DNA from 2 places in the Streptosporangium sp. NPDC004379 genome. Region 2 is predicted to be linked to the other one. Evidence: predicted binding sites of a transcription regulator. Region 2 holds the regulator's gene; the other holds the start of a gene.
What was found. Region 2 encodes HspR, which represses chaperone genes until heat shock. Its sites were predicted from a motif close to ANTTGAGTCNNNNNGACTCAANT; they were not measured.
Positions count from the first base shown of each region.

Region 1: the regulator HspR is predicted to act here: its motif matches at 3,893-3,915, upstream of lon (endopeptidase La).

Region 1 covers NZ_JBIAMC010000008.1:50,867-59,615, reverse strand. Annotated here, with positions in the region: gene ACFYSC_RS18930 (Fic family protein) at 127-1,272, opposite strand; gene lon (endopeptidase La) at 1,511-3,880, opposite strand; gene ACFYSC_RS18920 (sensor histidine kinase) at 4,220-5,524, shown strand; gene ACFYSC_RS18915 (response regulator) at 5,521-6,177, shown strand; gene ACFYSC_RS18910 (alpha/beta hydrolase) at 6,438-7,178, shown strand; gene ACFYSC_RS18905 (acyltransferase) at 7,171-8,295, shown strand; gene ACFYSC_RS18900 (heme oxygenase (biliverdin-producing)) at 8,469-8,749, shown strand, end outside.
Region 2 covers NZ_JBIAMC010000013.1:21,181-29,929, reverse strand. Annotated here, with positions in the region: gene ACFYSC_RS25850 (hypothetical protein) at 1-469, opposite strand, end outside; gene ACFYSC_RS25845 (hypothetical protein) at 640-1,176, shown strand; gene ACFYSC_RS25840 (hypothetical protein) at 1,273-2,370, opposite strand; gene clpB (ATP-dependent chaperone ClpB) at 2,493-5,078, opposite strand; gene ACFYSC_RS25830 (heat shock protein transcriptional repressor HspR) at 5,166-5,513, opposite strand; gene dnaJ (molecular chaperone DnaJ) at 5,516-6,700, opposite strand; gene grpE (nucleotide exchange factor GrpE) at 6,737-7,381, opposite strand; gene dnaK (molecular chaperone DnaK) at 7,410-8,749, opposite strand, start outside.

The DNA of each region.
Region 1 (8,749 bases), on a different contig from region 2:
TACGGCCTCCCGGGGGGCGTTCCGAGGACCGCGACGGCCTCCCCCGAAGCCGTACGGCGACCACCCGGCGGGGCCGGTGGAGCCGGGCGTCAGGTCTCCCCCGAGACCGCGAGACGCGCCACCGGCTCAGGCGTGGCGGTAGGGGTCGCGCAGCGGGACCGCCCGCGCGGCGAAGCCGTCCTTGATCTCCTGCATCCGCGGACCGGGCGCGTAGAAGCGCCCCTTGGTCTCCCCGTACGGCCGCAGCCACCCCCCGGCCGCCAGGTCGCGCAGGTCCCGGGCCGCCTGCCCCTGGCTGAGCGCCTCGTCGGCCTGGTACCGGCTGCGGCGCAGCCGCCGGTTGACGAACACCTCGTAGAGCGCGGAGACGGTCCGCGGGTTCAGGCCGTCGGCGTCGACGCGCTCCTCCAGCATCGTCCACACCTCCCCCGCCTCGGCCAGCCGCCGCCCGACCTGCTGGGCCTGGAGGTGGTGGGCGCGCAGGCAGAACCGCACCCAGGGCAGCATGTCGCCGTGCGGGTTCCACCGGATGTCCCGCCGTGTGCCGGACAGGGCGCGGTAGTAGTCGACCGTGTTCTCCAGGGTGCCCAGCCACTCCTCGATGGAGGAGAACTCCGGGGTGGTGATCTGGTCGCGGCCGAGAACCAGCGTCTGCAGCGCCCGGGACATCCGGCCGTTGCCGTCGCGCCAGGGGTGGATGCTCACCAGGTTGAAGTGGGCCATGGCCGCCCGCACGTAGCTCGGCGCGTCGAGGTCGCCGGAGTTCAGCCAGTCGGTCAGCTCCTCCAGCAGCTCCGGCACCTCCTCGGCGTCCGGGCCCTCGTAGACGACCTCGCCGGTGGCCGTGTTGCGGACGTAGATGCCGCCGGGCCGTACGGCGCCCGGGGTCTTGTCCACGTGGTGGCCGATCATCATGAAGTTGAGCGCGTGGAGCAGGCCGGTGTCGAACCGGAACGCCCTGGCGCGGGAGAGGATCCGGATGTAGGTGAGCGCCTGCTGGTAGCCGGAGATCTCCCTGGCCACCGCGGCGGGGGTCTCCAGCGGATCCTCACCGGCCATGATCGACTCGATGTCCTCGACGCTGGCGCGGTAGCCCTCGATGGAGTTCGAGCCCTGGATGGCCAGGGCCTGGAGGTGGCGCCGGAGCTTCCCGTCCCAGCGGTGGGTCTCCGCGAGACGATATTTCAGGTCGCGCCGCATCTCCTCGATCTCGCCGAGGACCTTGTCGTCGATGGCCTCCAGCCGAGGCGTGCCGTACAGCATGCCCCCCATGACAGCATGGACGGATCATCCATTCAAGCGAATGAATGATTTGTCCATTTATGCCCTTCGAGGACCGGCCGGGTCGCCGCGACCGCCCGGAACGGCGGACGGCCCGCCCTCTCGAAAAGGGCGGGCCGTCACGGGTACGGCCGGCCGGGCCGCACGCGGCCGGCCGTACCCCGGGCGGCCGGTCGGGCCGCGGGAGGCGGGCCCGGCCGGGTGAACCGGGCCGGGACCGTGAGCCGGGTCAGGCCGCGGCGCGGTCGGCGACCTTGGCCGGGGTGAGCGCGATCTCCAGGACCTCGCGCACGTCGCTGACCGTGTGGACGGTCAGCTCGTCGCGCACCGCCTGGGGCACGTCGTCCAGGTCGGGCTCGTTGCGGGCCGGGATCAGCACGGTGGTGATGCCCGCCCGGTGGGCGGCCAGCAGCTTCTGCTTGACCCCGCCGATCGGCAGCACCCGGCCGGTGAGGGAGACCTCGCCGGTCATCGCCACGTCGCTCCTGACCTGGCGGCCCGACAGCAGCGAGGCCAGGGCCGTGATCAGGGTGACGCCGGCCGACGGGCCGTCCTTGGGAACGGCGCCGGCGGGGAAGTGGACGTGCACCGAGCGGTCCTTGAGGGAGGACACCGGCAGCTCCAGCTCCGCGCCGCGCGAACGCAGGTAGGACAGGGCGATCCTGGCCGACTCCTTCATGACGTCGCCGAGCTGGCCGGTCAGGGTCAGTCCGGTGTCCCCGGTCTCCGGGTCGGCCAGCGACGCCTCGACGTACAGGACGTCGCCGCCCGCTCCGGTGACCGCCAGGCCGGTGGCCACGCCGGGCACCGCCGTACGCTGGCGGGACTCCGGGAGCGAGGACTCCGGCACGTGCCGCGGGCGGCCCAGGTAGGGGACGAGGTCCTCCACCGTCACCGGCAGCTCCCCGGCGCCGAGCGCGACGTTGGCGGTCACCTTGCGCAGGACCCTGGCGATCGAGCGTTCCAGGGACCGCACGCCGGCCTCCCTGGTGTACTCGCCGGCCAGCCGGCGCAGCGCGTCCTCGCCGATGACGACGTCCTCGGCGGTCAGGCCGGCCTTGTCGAGCTGGCGGGGCAGCAGGTGGTCGCGGGCGATGGCGACCTTCTCGTCCTCGGTGTAGCCGTCGAGGGTGACGATCTCCATGCGGTCCAGCAGCGGGCCGGGGATGGCCTCCAGCACGTTGGCGGTCGCCAGGAACAGCACGTCGGACAGGTCGAGCTCGACCTCCAGGTAGTGGTCGCGGAAGGTGTGGTTCTGCGCCGGGTCGAGGACCTCCAGCAGCGCGGCGGTGGGGTCGCCGCGGTAGTCGGAGCCGACCTTGTCCACCTCGTCGAGCAGCACGACCGGGTTCATCGAGCCGGCCTCGCGGACGGCGCGGACGATCCGGCCGGGCAGCGCGCCGACGTAGGTGCGGCGGTGGCCGCGGATCTCGGCCTCGTCGCGGACGCCGCCGAGGGCGACGCGGACGAACTTGCGGCCCATCGCGCGGGCCACCGACTCACCGAGGGAGGTCTTGCCGACCCCGGGAGGACCGGCCAGCGCCAGTACGGCGCCGCTGCGGCGCCCGCCGACGACCCCGAGCCCCTGGGCGGCGCGGCGGCCGCGGACGGCGAGGTACTCGATGATGCGGTCCTTGACGTCGTCGAGGCCGGTGTGGTCGGCGTCGAGGACGGCGCGGGCCGCGGCGATGTCGTACGAATCCTCGGTCCGGGTGTTCCACGGGATGTCGAGGACGGTGTCGAGCCAGGTGCGGATCCAGCCGGTCTCCGGGGACTGGTCGGAGGTCCGCTCCAGTTTGTCGACCTCCTTCATCGCGGCCTCGCGCACCTTCTCGGGCAGGTCGGCGGCCTCGACGCGGGCGCGGTAGTCCTCCTCCTCGGTCTCCGGGGAGGAGCCGTTGAGCTCCGACAGCTCCTTGCGGACGGCGGCGAGCTGCTGGCGCAGCAGGAACTCGCGCTGCTGCTTCTCCATGCCCTCCTGGACGTCCTTGCGGATCGTCTCGGCGACGTCGAGCTCGGCGAGGTGCTCGCGCGCCCACTCGACCAGCTTGGCCAGCCGGTCGGCCGGGTCGGCGATCTGGAGGATCTCGGCCTTGCGCTGGGTGCCCAGCCAGGGGGCGTAGCCGGAGCTGTCGGCCAGGACCGACGGGTCGTCCATCTGGTTGACGGCGTCGACGACCTGCCAGGCGCCCCGCTTCTGCAGGATGGTGGTGGTCAGCGCCTTGTACTGCTTGGCCAGCTCGACGGCGCGCTCGCCCGCCGGAACGGCCTCGATGACGGTGGCCTGCACCCACAGCGCGGCGCCGGGTCCGGTCGTGCCGGCGCCGACGCGGACGCGGTCGACGCCGCGCACCACGGCGGCGGGCTCACCTCCGGGCAGCCTGCCGACCTGCTCGATGACGGCCTTGACGCCGACGGAGCCGTAGCGGCCGTCGATGCGGGGAACGAGCAGGACCTGTCCCTTGTTCTCGGTGAGCGCCTGAGCCGCGTCGATCGCGGCCCGGACCTCGGCCTCGGACAGGTCCAGCGGGACCACCATTCCCGGCAGCACGACCTGGTCGTCGAGCGGGAGAACCGGGAGGATCAAGCTCTCACTCATGCGCACTCCAAGGGTTGAGTTACATCGACTCAATTAATGGGAGCGTGGAAATGTTCCCGGGATTGAGTGTGTTCGCCGTGAGCGATCGTAATTCTGTAATCGACGCCTCTGGCGAGTCTCCCGGGAGTCCCGGGGCGGCCGTCGCCGGGGGCTCCGCAGGACTTCGGAAGCCCGAGGACCGCCCGGGCGGTTTCGCGGGACACACCGGGGTCACCCCCGGCGCGGACCTCCCCGGGGATCGCCGCGAAGGGCTTCGGGGAAGGGTCACCCCCGAGAGGTACGCGACGGATCACCCCGGGGCGGGACGACAGCCGTCCGCGATCTCCCTAGGCTGGGCCGGTGCCCCTGCGCGACGCCCTCCCCCGGTTGTCCCGGCCTCTGGTCCGCGCCCTGGTGAAAGGGGAACCCGGTCCGCCGTTCCCCCGATCCCGGCGCCTCCGCCCCCGGCTTCCGCTCTTCCTGGGACTGCTGCCGTTCCGGACCGTCGACCTGGTCCTGGTGGCCGACCTGGTGCTCGCCTGGATCCTGTTCGCCGGCGGCTACTCGCTCCTGCTGACCCTCAACGGCATGCCGCCCCAGCCGGGTGTCCCCACTCCGGGGATCAACGAGAACGTCCTCTTCCTCTGCGCGCTCGTCTCCTCGCTGCCGGTGGCGCTGCGCAACCGGTGGCCGCTGGCGGCCTGGCGACTGGCCACCGGCGGCATGCTTCTGGCCGCCCACTTCATGGACCGGCTGTTCACCCAGCCCTACTCCTCCTCGGGCGTCATCACCTACCTGCTGGTCGTCTACTCGGTGGCGGTGCGCTGCGACCGGGAGACCGTCCTCGGGGCCTGGCTCGTCTCGATGCTCGCCCTGGTCGCGGTCAAGCCCGGCGACCCCCTGATCGCGCTGGGCGCCGTCATGCTCACCGTGACCGCGCTCCTCGGCTACAACGTGCGGACCAGGCGCCTGGCCGCCGGTCGGCTGGCGGAGGAGGAACGGCGCAGCGAACGGGCCCTGGCGGCGCAGGCCGTACTGGAGGAACGGACCAGGATCGCCCGGGAACTGCACGACGTCGTCGCCCACCACATGTCGGTGATCGCCATCCAGGCCGAGGCCACGCCGCTGAAGGCCGCCGGAGACCCCGGGACGCTGGAGGAGGGGCTGCGGGAGATCCGCGCGCTGTCGCTGGCGGCCATGACCGAGATGCGCCGCGTGCTGGGCGTGCTGCGCGACGGCGACGAGCGCGCCGACACCGCGCCGCAGCCCGGCCTCGGCCGCCTGGAGGAGCTGATCGCCACCGCGCGCTCCGCCGGGCTCACCGTGACGCTCCGGCTCGGCGGCGACCTGCTGGGGCTGCCCACGACGGTGAGCCTGTCGGCCTACCGGATCGTCCAGGAGGCGCTGAGCAACGCCATGCGCCACGCACCCGGCGCGGCCGTCTCGGTACGGATCACCCGCTCCGGCGACGAGCTGCGCGTCCACGTGGCGAACGGCGCCGGCGGCGGTCGCGAGCGGCCGCCGGGCAACGCCGGGCACGGCCTGCTCGGCATGCGGGAACGGGTCTCCATGATCGGCGGCAGACTGTGGGCCGGGCCGGTCGGCAAGGGCTTCGCGGTCACCGCCATACTGCCGATCATGGAAGACGCGGAGGACGGCGCATGACGATCCGGGTGCTCATCGCCGACGACCAGGGCATGGTGCGGACCGGCTTCACCGTGTTCCTCGGCTCGCAGCCGGACATCGAGGTCGTCGGCGAGGCCGCCGACGGGCGCGAGGCCGTCGCCCGGACGGCCGAGCTGCGGCCGGACGTCGTGCTGATGGACGTGCGGATGCCGGTCATGGACGGCCTGGCCGCCACCCGGGCCATCCTGGAGGCCGACGGCCCGAAGCCGAAGGTGCTGATCCTGACCACCTTCGACCTCGACGACTACGTGTACGAGGCGCTGCGGGCCGGGGCGAGCGGGTTCCTGCTCAAGGACGCCTCCGCCCAGCAGCTCGCCGAGGCGGTCCGGGTCGTCGCCTCCGGCGACGCGCTGCTCGCGCCGTCGGTGACCCGGCGGCTGATCTCGGAGTTCGCCCGGGTCGGGCCGCGCCGCCCGCGTGCCAGGCCGGCCGACATCACCGAGCGCGAGACCGAGGTGCTCACGCTGATCGCCCAGGGCCGCTCCAACCAGGAGATCGCCGGACAGCTCGTGCTGTCGGAGCAGACCGTCAAGACCCACGTGGGCCGCATCCTGGCCAAACTGGGTCTGCGCGACCGCGCCCAGGCGATCGTCTACGCCTACGAGTCGGGCCTGGTCCGTCCCGGCGGCTGACCCCGGGGCCCTTCGCGCGGCCGGACGCCGCCCCCGGCAGGGACCTCGTACGGCGAGCGGCCCCCGGGACACCGCGCGCCCGGACACGCCCCCGGCGGGAACCTCGTACGGCGAGCGCCCCCGGGACGCCGCGTGACCGGTCCCGGGGTGACCTCCTCCCCCCACGGGGTGACCGGGCAGGTGAGCGCGGCGGGGTGACGCGGGCGACGGGCCCGGATCCCTAGCGTCCTGTCCGATCCCCCTGTCGGACCGGAGGTCCCATGCCCCGTCGCGCACTCACCGCGGTCGTCGCCGCCGCCCTGGCCTACACGGCCGTCCCCGCCGCCCACGGTGACCGGATCGTCCGCGTCTACGGCGACCTGAGCGCGGCCGAACGCGTCGCGGTCGTCGTCCCCGGATCCGACACCACGGCCGCCAACTTCGACGGCGGCCGGGCCGACCCGTACAGCACGCCGGCGGTCGGGGCCCGGACCGTGCTGGCCGAGGCGCGGGCGCTGGACCCCGGGGCCCGGCTGGCGGTGGTCGCCTGGCTCGGCTACGACAGCCCGGCCACGGAGAGCGTCGGCGCGCTGACCGACCGGGCCGCCCGGAGGGGGGCGGCGGAGCTGCGGCGCTTCCTCGCCGGAACGGGGTTCCGCGGCAAGCGGGTCAGCCTGCTGTGCCACAGTTACGGCTCGGTGGTGTGCGCCCTGGCCGCGCGGGGGTCGGGTGTGGAGAGCGTCGCCGTCTTCGGCAGCCCGGGGCTCGGCGTCTCGTCCGCGGCGGAGCTGGGCGTCCCGCTGTGGGCGGGCAGTGGGAGCGGCGACTGGGTGCGCCGGGTGCCGAAGGTACGGCTGGGACCGCTGGGGTTCGGGCCCGATCCGGCGGGGGCGGGCTTCGGGGCCCGCGTGTTCGCCGCGGGCGGCGTGGGACACAGCGGCTACCTGCACCCCGGCACCGAGTCGCTGCGCAACCTCACCCTGATCGCCCTGGGCCGGACCGGCGAGGTGTCCCGTGGCTAGTCTCAGCGCCGTCGCCGCCCGGATCGAGGCCGCCACCCCGGCCGGCCGGGACCGCGGGGCGGACGCGCTGCGGGCGCTGGCCATCGCCGGGGTGGTCACCGGCCACTGGCTGGTCACGGCGTGGACGCCCGGCCCCGGCGGGACGGTCCGCGTCTCCAGCCCGCTCGCCTGCATGCCCTGGCTGACGCCGGCCTCCTGGGTGCTGCAGACGCTGGCGGTCTTCTTCTTCGTGGGCGGGTACGCGGCGGAGCGGAGCCTGCGGTCGGCCGCCGGATACGGGGCGTGGGCACGGGCCAGGATGCGGCGGCTGCTGCGGCCGGTGGGCCCGCCCGTCCTGGTGTGGGCGGGCGCCGCCGCCGGGCTGGCACTGGGCGGCATGCCGGCCGGCTCGGTCAGGTCGCTGGTGCAGCCCACGGCCGGGCCGCTGTGGTTCCTGGCGGTCTTCGCCGCGCTCACCGCGGCCACACCCCTGCTGCGGGCCGCGCCGCTCGCCGTGGCCGGATCGGCCGCCGCCGCCGTGCTCACCACGGACGTGATCCGGTTCGGGCTCGACGGGCCGTCCTGGCCGGGATGGGTGAACGTGGTGGCCGGGTGGCTGGTGCCGTACGCGCTGGGCGTCGCCTGGGCACGCGGGGCGCTCGCCTCGCGCCGGGCGGCGGCGGGCCTGCTGGCGGCGGGCGCGGCCGGGACGGCGGCGCTGGTCGCCTGGGCCGGGTATCCGGCGAGCATGGTCGGCGTCACCGGGGCGAAGGTGTCCAACCTCGGCCCGCCCACGCTCGCCGTGGTCTGCTTCGGGATCGCGCAGACAGGGCTGGCGCTGCTGGTGCGCGAGCCGCTGGCCCGGCTGGCGCGGCGGCCCCGGGTGTGGGCGGCGATCGCGGTGGTGAACCTGTCGGCGATGACCGTCTTCCTGTGGCACCAGACGGTCCTCGCCGGGGCGGCGCTGGCCGCGCTGCGTCTCGGGGGTCTGCCCGGCCTGGTGGAGGCGCCCACCGGGCCGGCCTGGCTGGCGCACCGGCTGGCCTGGCTGCCGCTGCTGGCCGTACTGCTGGTCCTCGTCGCGTCCGTCACCCGTGCGGGCGGACGGTTCCGCGGCGGGAGGACGGCCGGGGGGTGAACGCCCGTGACGGGCGGACCGGGAAGTCGGGTGGTTCCGCGGCGGGCGCGCCGGACCCGGATGATCGGCGCGAGTTTGACGGGTTTGGTGGGCTTTGTGAGGCTGGGTAGCCGATGTCGGCGTAAACCCCCTTCCACCACGGAGTGATACCGATCGAGACACCGTTCTCCGAAGTGCTCAGGAACGCCACCCGGGACGACCACGCCGCGGCCGAGAACCAGGACTATCTCGTCGCGCTCCTGGCCGGCCGGCTCAGCCCGGAGGGCTACGGCGCGATGGTCGCCCAGAACCACTTCGTCCACGCCGCGCTCGACCGCGTCTCCCGGACCCTGGCGGACGATCCGGTCGCCGCGCCGTTCGTCCTGCCGGAGCTGTACCGGGAGGAGGCGTCGGCGCGCGACCTGGAGACGATCCTCGGCCCCGGCTGGCGGACCGCGATCGAACCATCGACGCC
Region 2 (8,749 bases):
GGTCCGGGCGCACCTGCCCGGGTACGGCGGCGCGCTCCCGGTCCCGCCGTCCGCCGTGCCCGCGTTCGCGCGTCGCCGGCCTGCGCCGTACCTCGCCGTGCCTGCCGCCGGACCTCGCCGCGGACCCGGAGAACGCCCGGCCGGGGACGACCCCGGGCGGTACGGCCACCGGGTCCAGGGCCTCGACCGGCGCCGGGATGAGTCCGGCGCTCATCGGCGCGCCCCTCCGGCGGGGCTGCGGCTGGGCCATGACGGGGCAGGGGGCCGGCGCGGCGAGCGTCCGCAGCCACGACTCCTGGCGGGCCGGGGTGATGAGCCGCTCCTCGCGCAGCCGGTTCTCCAGCGCCATGAGCCTGCGGTGGGCCTGTTCGACCGCGTCGATCCTCGCGGAGAGGTATCCGGCGGACCCCGGGACGATCACCGAGAGGCCGAGCAGGAACGTCAGCGTGAAGGCGGTCTGCTTGGACATGCCCATCGCAGCTCCTTCGGACGAGGTCGCCTCTCGGGCCGGGATCGCCTGGCATATGCCCGATTTCCTCCAGAAACACGCAGACTGTAATTAATAATGCACAGAGGGTGGCATAACAAATACCTGCCGTTGTGCGGGCGAAGTCGAGCGTCGCTCGGTACTCTCGCGATGTGGCGTATGTGACACACGGGCAACTGCACCGGCTGCTTGAACAGGCACTTCTGGCCGACGATCACGAGAATCTCGCCCGGCGCCTGGAGGCGCTGGCCGAGGACGACGTGTCCGGGGACGTCTCGCGGGCGGCGATCCTCGTGCTCGCCGGCGAGGAATGGCGGCAGGCCGGTCAGCCCGCCCACGCCCTCGACTGCTTCCAGCGGGCCGTGGACGACGGCGGCGAGGTGGGCGCCGACCCCCGCGCGGGGATCGCCGACACCCTCTTCGAGCTCGAACGGCCCGACGAGGCACGCGAGGTGATCGAGGCGATCCGGCTCGGCGGCTGCACCCCGGCCACCGCGCTCACCGTCGCCGAGACCCTCGTCGCCTACGGCGACCTGCGGGAGGCCCACGTCTGGGCCACCGACGGGGCCCGGCAGGCGGCGGAGGGCAGCGGCGAGCACGCCGCGCTGCTGCGCACCCGCTATCGGATCCGGGTGGACCTCGGTCTGCCCGAGGACGACCTCGACGCGCTGCTGGACGCCTCCCGCTGACGCGAGAAGGGCCGCGACCCGCTTACGGGTCGCGGCCCTTCTCCGGGCGGCCGGGCATGGCTCCTACCGGAGTCTTCCGGCGGCCGGGCATGGCTCTTACCCGAGCTGGACGCCTCCGCCGAGGACGGTCTCCTCCGCGGTGGAGGCGTCGCCGTCCTCCCCGGAGACCCGGGTCTCGTCGTCGTCCGCCGCGGGCGTCTCCGCCGTCGTGGTGACCTCCCGCTCGACGAGCGTGACCTCCCGCTCGACCACTGCGGGCAGCTCGCCGACCGGGGTCGCGGCGTCCCCGGCCGAGGCCGGGAGCGACTCCCCGGTGCCGGTGCCCGCCTGCGCGCCGGGCAGCCCCGCGCCGGCGGACGGCGCGTCAGCGGACGGCGCGCCGGCGGTCCCGGCCTGGTCGGCGGCGCCGGTCGTGCCGGCGCCCGTGGAGACCGGCGGCGCCGGCCGCACCGGAACCGGAGCCCGGTCGAAGCGGGTGTCCGGGGTGGACGGCAGGCCGGGCAGGTCGGGCGCGGCGGGCAGCGGCCCGGCGGCCAGGTGCTCCACGACATGCTCCGCGGCCGCGGTCGTCCCCGCCGCGGTCTGTGCGGTCGCCGTCGTCTCCGTGACCCCTGCGGCCGCCGCATCCGGCCGCACGGACAGGCCCGCGCCCCCCGCGACGCCCGCGGCGTCGGTGAAGCCGGCCACACCCGACGCCTGCGACAGGCCCGGCAGGCCGGCGATCCGTGCGATCCGCTCCGCGCTCATCGGCGCGGCCCCGGCCTGTCCGCCGAAGACCACCGGGACGCCCGTCGGGACGAACACCGGGACGCCCGACGGGATGACCGCCACCCGCGTGCCGGCCGTGTCCTGACAGCCAGCCACGGCCGTTCCGGCGGTCCCGGCCGTCCCGGGCGCCGCCACCGCGACCCCGGCCGCCGGGGACGTCTCCGGCCCGGTCGCCGCGATCCCGGTCACCCGGGTCCCCTCCGGTGCGGTCGCCGTGACCCCGGCGACCCCGGCCGTGCCCGTGGGCGTCTCAGCCCCTCCAGGCCCCTCGGGCCCGTACGCCGCCGAGCCGTGGCAGGCCGCGGCCGAGGCCGGGACCGCCCCGAGCCAGGACACACCGGCTGGAGAGGTCGACAGCCACGTCACGCCGGCCGTGAGCGTCGCCACCGCGAGGATGCCCTGGATCTTCCGTGATGGGTTCATCATGCACGTCCCCCTGTCGTTCGTTCTCGTGCCGGACGAGTGCCGAACGTATCCAGCGGGGGCCGCACCCGGGGCGGGCTTCACCCAACGGTGGTGAAGCCCTTACCGTCGCCGGGCAACGGTGGTCATGCCCTTACCGTCGGCGAGACCGTCAGGGCGTCGTTGCCCTCGGCCACGTCCACCGTGACCTCGTCGCCGTCCTGGACCTTCCCGGCCAGAACCTCCCTGGCGAGCTTGTCGCCGATCGCGGTCTGCACCAGGCGGCGGAGCGGGCGGGCGCCGTACAGCGGGTCGTAGCCGGTGAGCGCCAGCCAGTCGCGCGCCGCGGGGGTCACGTTCAGCGCGATCCGCCGGTCGGCGAGCCGCTTGGCCAGATGCGCCACCTGGAGGTCCACGATCTTCGACAGCTCCTCCATGCCGAGCGCGTCGAACATGATCACGTCGTCGAGCCGGTTGAGGAACTCCGGCTTGAACGCGCCCCGGACCGCGTCCATCACGGCCTTGCGCTGGGTCTCCCGGTCCAGCTTCGGGTCCACGAGGAACTGCGAGCCCATGTTGGAGGTGAGGATCAGGATCGCGTTGCGGAAGTCGACCGTCCGGCCCTGGCCGTCGGTGAGCCGTCCGTCGTCGAGCACCTGCAGCAGGATGTCGAAGACCTCCGGGTGGGCCTTCTCGACCTCGTCCAGCAGCACCACGGTGTACGGCCTGCGCCGCACGGCCTCGGTGAGCTGGCCGCCCTCCTCGTAGCCGACGTAGCCGGGCGGGGCGCCGACGAGCCGCGCCACGCTGTGCTTCTCGCCGTACTCGCTCATGTCGATGCGGACCATCGCCCGCTCGTCGTCGAACAGGAAGTCGGCCAGCGACTTGGCCAGCTCCGTCTTGCCGACGCCGGTGGGGCCGAGGAACAGGAAGCTGCCGGTCGGCCGGTCGGGGTCGGAGATGCCCGCGCGGGCCCGCCGTACGGCGTCGGAGACGGCCTGGACGGCCTCGCCCTGGCCGATGAGCCGCCTGCCCAGCTCGTCCTCCATCCGGAGCAGCTTGGCGGTCTCGCCCTCCAGCAGCCGGCCCGCGGGGATGCCGGTCCAGGAGGAGATGACCTGGGCGATGTCGTCCGGCCCGACCTCCTCCTTGACCATGGCGCTCTCCGGCTGGGCGGCCGCGCTGGCCTCGGCGAGCTCGGCCTCCAGCCTGGGCACCTCGGCGTACATCAGCCGGGAGGCGGCCTCGAAGTCGCCGTCGCGCTGCGCCCGCTCGGCCGCGCCGCGGGTCTCGTCGAGCTGCTTCTTCAGGTCGCCGACGCGGTTCAGGCCGGCCTTCTCCCGCTCCCAGCGGCCGACCAGGGCGTTGAGCTCCTCCTGACGGTCGGCCAGCTCCTTGCGGAGCCGCTCCAGCCGCTGGAGGCTGCTCTCGTCGGTCTCCTTGGCGAGGGCCAGCTCCTCCATCTTCATCCGGTCGACGTTCCGCTGGAGCTGGTCGATCTCCACAGGGCGGGAGTCGATCTCCATGCGGAGCCGGGAGGCGGCCTCGTCCACCAGGTCGATCGCCTTGTCCGGCAGGAACCGGGAGGTGATGTAGCGGTCGGACAGCGCGGCGGCGGCCACCAGCGCGCCGTCGGAGATCTGCACCTGGTGGTGCGCCTCGTAGCGGCCCTTGAGCCCGCGCAGGATCGCGATGGTGTCCTCGACGGTGGGCTCGCCGACGTACACCTGCTGGAAGCGCCGCTCCAGCGCGGGGTCCTTCTCGATGCGCTCGCGGTACTCGTCCAGCGTGGTGGCGCCGATCATCCGCAGCTCGCCGCGCGCCAGCATCGGCTTGAGCATGTTGCCGGCGTCCATGGCGCCCTCGGCCGCGCCCGCGCCGACCATGGTGTGCAGCTCGTCGATGAAGGTGACGATCTGGCCGTCGCTCTCCTTGATCTCGCTCAGCACGGCCTTGAGGCGCTCCTCGAACTCGCCGCGGTACTTCGCGCCGGCGACCATCGCGCCCAGGTCGAGGGAGACCAGGCGCTTGTCGCGCAGGCTGGAGGGCACGTCGCCGGCGACGATGCGCTGCGCCAGGCCCTCCACCACGGCGGTCTTGCCGACGCCGGGCTCGCCGATGAGCACCGGGTTGTTCTTGGTCCGGCGGCTGAGCACCTGCACGACCCGGCGGATCTCCGAGTCGCGGCCGATCACCGGGTCGAGCTTGCCGGCCCTGGCGCGCTCGGTCAGGTCGACGCCGTACTTCTCCAGCGCCTGGTAGGTGTCCTCGGGCGTCTCGCTGGTCACCCGGGCGTGCCCGCGGACCTTCTCGAACGCCTCCAGCAGCGCGTTCGGGGTGGCGCCGCGCGACTTCAGCAGCTCGGCGACCGGCCCGCCGTCCGTGGCGAGGCCGACCAGCAGATGCTCGGTCGAGACGTACTCGTCCTCCAGCCGGCGCGCCCGCTGGGCCGCGGTGTTCAGCACGGTCAGCAGCTGCCGGGAGCTCGACGGGGCGCTGACCGTGGCGCCCTGCGCCTTGGGCAGGGCCGCGAGCTGCTTCTCGGCCTCGGTGCGAAGCTGCTTCCAGTCGGCGCCGACCGCCTCCAGCAGCGGTACGGCGGTGCCGCCGGTCTGGGAGAGCAGCGCGGTGAACAGATGGGCCGGGGCGACCTCCGGGTTGCCCTCGGCGGCGGCGCGCCTGATGGCGGCGGAGACCGCCTCCTGACTCTTCTGCGTGAGCTTGTAATCCATGGCTATCGCCCAACTCCGTTCAGGCGTTCTGTACCGCGCCGGGGCACGGCGCGGCGAAAGATCCCCCCGGCCCTCGTTCGTGGAGTGTCAGGCGGGTGGCAACTGGTATCGGATCAGCGCACGGATCATGGTCGTCTCGGCGCGGAGGCGGTGGTTCTCCTCGCGCAGCCGCATCGCCTCGTTCTCGAGCGCCAGTATCCGCTTTATGCCCGCGAGGTTGATGCCCTCCTCCTGGGAGAGCCGCTGGACCTCGCGGAGCATGACGATGTCGCGGGTGGAGTACAGGCGGCCGCGGCCGGCCGTACGGCCCGGACTGACCAGGCCGAGACGGTCGTACTGCCGCAGGGTCTGCGGGTGCAGGCCCGACAGCTGGGCGGCCACCGAGATGACGTAGACGGGGGTGTCGTCCGACAGATCGAAGTAGTTGGCTTCCATGGCTACTCGCTTCTGGCCTGTTGGATCAGCTCGGCCCGCGGGTCGCCTCCCGTGGTGGCGTCGCGGAACTCCTCCAGTGCGCCCCTGGCCTTGTCCTCCAGGTGCTGGGGCACCAGGACCTCGACCGTGGCGAGCAGGTCGCCCTTGGTGCCGTCCTTGCGGGTCACGCCTCGGCCCCGCACCCGGAAGGTCCGGCCGTTGGGGGTGCCCTCGGGGATGCGCAGCGTCACCGGCATCCCCTTGAGGATGGGCACCTTGATCTCCGCACCGAGGGCGGCCTCGGTGAAGGTGACCGGGACGGTGACCGTGAGGTTCTCGCCGGTCCGGCCGAAGACCGCGTGCGGCTTGACGTGGACCTGGACGTACAGGTCGCCGGCCGGGCCGCCGTTCTCGCCGGGGGCGCCCTTGGCCTTGATCTTGATGCGCTGGCCGTCGGCCACCCCGGCGGGGATGCGCGCCTGGATCGTGCGGGTGCTCTTGCCCCGGCCACTGCCCTCGCACACCGGGCACGGGTCGTCCACCAGCAGGCCGCGGCCCTTGCAGTCACGGCACGGCTCGGAGAAGGCGAAGTTGCCGAGGTTACGGCTGGCCGCGCCGGTGCCCTCGCAGGTCGGGCAGACCCGCGGGGTGGTCCCGGCCTTGGCGCCGGTGCCGCCGCACGCCGTACAGGCGGAGGAGCTGGTCAGCCGGAGCGACACGGTGGTGCCCTGGACGGCCTCGGTGAACGAGAGCGTGACCTCGGACTCGACGTCCTGGCCGCGCCGTGCCCTGGTGGTGGTCCCGCCGGTCCGGGGGGCGGTGCCGCCCCGGTTGAACAGACCCCCGAACAGGTCGCCGATGCGCTCCCCGGTGCCCTGCTGGGTGCCGCCGAACAGGTCACCCAGGTCGAAGGCGAAGCCGCCACCACCGCGGGAGGCCCCCCCGCCCCCCGGGTAACCGCCGAGACCCGACCCGAACAGCGCCCGCGCCTCGTCGTACTCCTTGCGGCGCTTGGTGTCGGACAGGACGTCGTAGGCCTCGGAGACGTTCTTGAACTTCTCCTCGGTCTCCGTCTTGCCCTGGTTGGCGTCCGGGTGGTACTGCCTGGCCAGCTTCCGGTACGCCTTCTTGATCTCTTCGGCGGTGGCGGTCTTCGGCACACCAAGGACGGCGTAGTAGTCCTTCTCCAGGTAGTCCTTGGTGCTCATCGCTTTCCTTCTCGATCAAAGGGAATGGGGGTGTGTTCAGTTGTCGCCCGCGCCGGCCGCGTCGCCGGAGGAGGGCTCCTCGGGCTCGGCGACCGCGACCCGGGCGGGCCGCAGCACGCGCTCACCGATCCGGTAGCCCGGCTGCAGGATCTCCACGCAGGTCGGCTCGGCCACGTCGGGTGAGTAGCTGTGCATCAGCGCCTCGTGCACCGTCGGGTCGAACGGGTCGCCCTTGACGCCGAAGGCGCTCAGTCCCAGCTTCCCCGCGACCGCCTCCAGCGACTCGCTCACCTTGGCGAAGCCGCCGGTGAGCTCCCCGTGGTCGCGGGCCCGGCCGATGTCGTCGAGGACCGGCAGCAGCTCGGACAGCACGCCGGCCACCGCCTGCTCCTTGACCATGGCCCGGTCGCGGTCGACCCGCTTGCGGTAGTTGGAGTATTCGGCCTGGAGACGCTGGAGGTCGGCGGTGCGCTCGCCGAGCTGGACGGCCAGCTCGGCCGAGGCCAGGCCGTCGGCCGCGGCGGAGGCGGCCTGTCCGGCTCCACCCGCCTCCCCCGCCTGTGCCGCCCGCTCGGCCTGCTCACGCTCGGCCTGGCCGCGTGCCTCTCCGGTCTCCGGATCGATCTTGCGGTTGTCGCGGATCACCGGCTCCTCCCCGGAACCGTTCTCACGCGTGTTCACGCTCGCGCTCCCCTCGGATCACGGTCCGTCACTTCGCGCCGTTGTCGCGCTTGGGCTCTTCGTCCACGATCTCGGCCTCGACCACGTCCTCGTCGGCCTTCTGGCCGGACGCGTCCCCGGCACCGGCACCGGCGGCGGCGCCGGCCGCCTCGGAGCCCTGCGACTGGGCGTAGATGGCCGAGCCCATCTTCTGGCTGACCGTGGCGAGCTTCTCGGCGGCGGTCCGGATCACGGCCGTGTCGGTGCCCTCCAGGGCCTTCTTCAGCTCGGCGACGGAGTCGGTGACCTCGGTCTTGACGTCGTCCGGGACCTTGTCGGAGTTCTCGCTGAGGAACTTCTCGGTCTGGTAGACGAGCGAGTCCGCGTTGTTGCGGGTCTCGGCCTCCTCGCGGCGCCGCTTGTCCTCCTCGGCGTAGGAGTCGGCCTCGCGCATCATGCGCTCGATGTCGTCCTTCGGCAGCGCGGAGCCGCCGGTGATCGTCATCGTCTGCTCCTTGCCGGTGCCGAGGTCCTTGGCGGAGACGTTCACGATGCCGTTGGCGTCGATGTCGAAGGTGACCTCGATCTGCGGGATGCCGCGCGGCGCCGGGGCGATGCCGGTCAGCTCGAAGGTGGCCAGCTTCTTGTTGTACGCCGCGATCTCACGCTCGCCCTGGTACACCTGGATCTGCACCGACGGCTGGTTGTCCTCGGCCGTGGTGAAGACCTCGGAGCGCTTGGTCGGGATCGTGGTGTTGCGCTCGATGATCTTGGTGAAGATGCCGCCCTTGGTCTCGATGCCCAGCGACAGCGGGGTCACGTCGAGCAGCAGGACGTCCTTGACCTCACCCTTGAGCACACCGGCCTGCAGGGCGGCGCCGATGGCGACGACCTCGTCCGGGTTCACGCCCTTGTTGGGCTCCTTGCCGCCGGTCAGCTCCTTGACGAGCTCGGTGACGGCGGGCATGCGGGTCGAGCCGCCGACGAGCACGACGTGCGCGATGTCCGCGACCTTGATGCCGGCGTCCTTGATCACCTGGTGGAACGGGCCCTTGCAGCGCTCGAGCAGGTCGGCGGTGAGCCGCTGGAACTCGGCGCGGGTGAGCTTCTCGTCCAGGTGCAGCGGGCCCTCGGCGGAGGCCGTGATGTAGGGCAGGTTGATGCTGGTCTCGGACTGGCTGGACAGCTCGATCTTGGCCTTCTCCGCCGCCTCACGCAGACGCTGGAGGGCCATCTTGTCCTTGGACAGGTCGACGCCGTGGGCGTTCTTGAACCGGTTGACCAGCTCGTCCACGACGCGCTGGTCCCAGTCGTCGCCACCGAGGTGGTTGTCGCCGCTGGTGGCCTTGACCTCGACGAAGCCGTGGCCGTCCTCCTGGCCGACGTCGA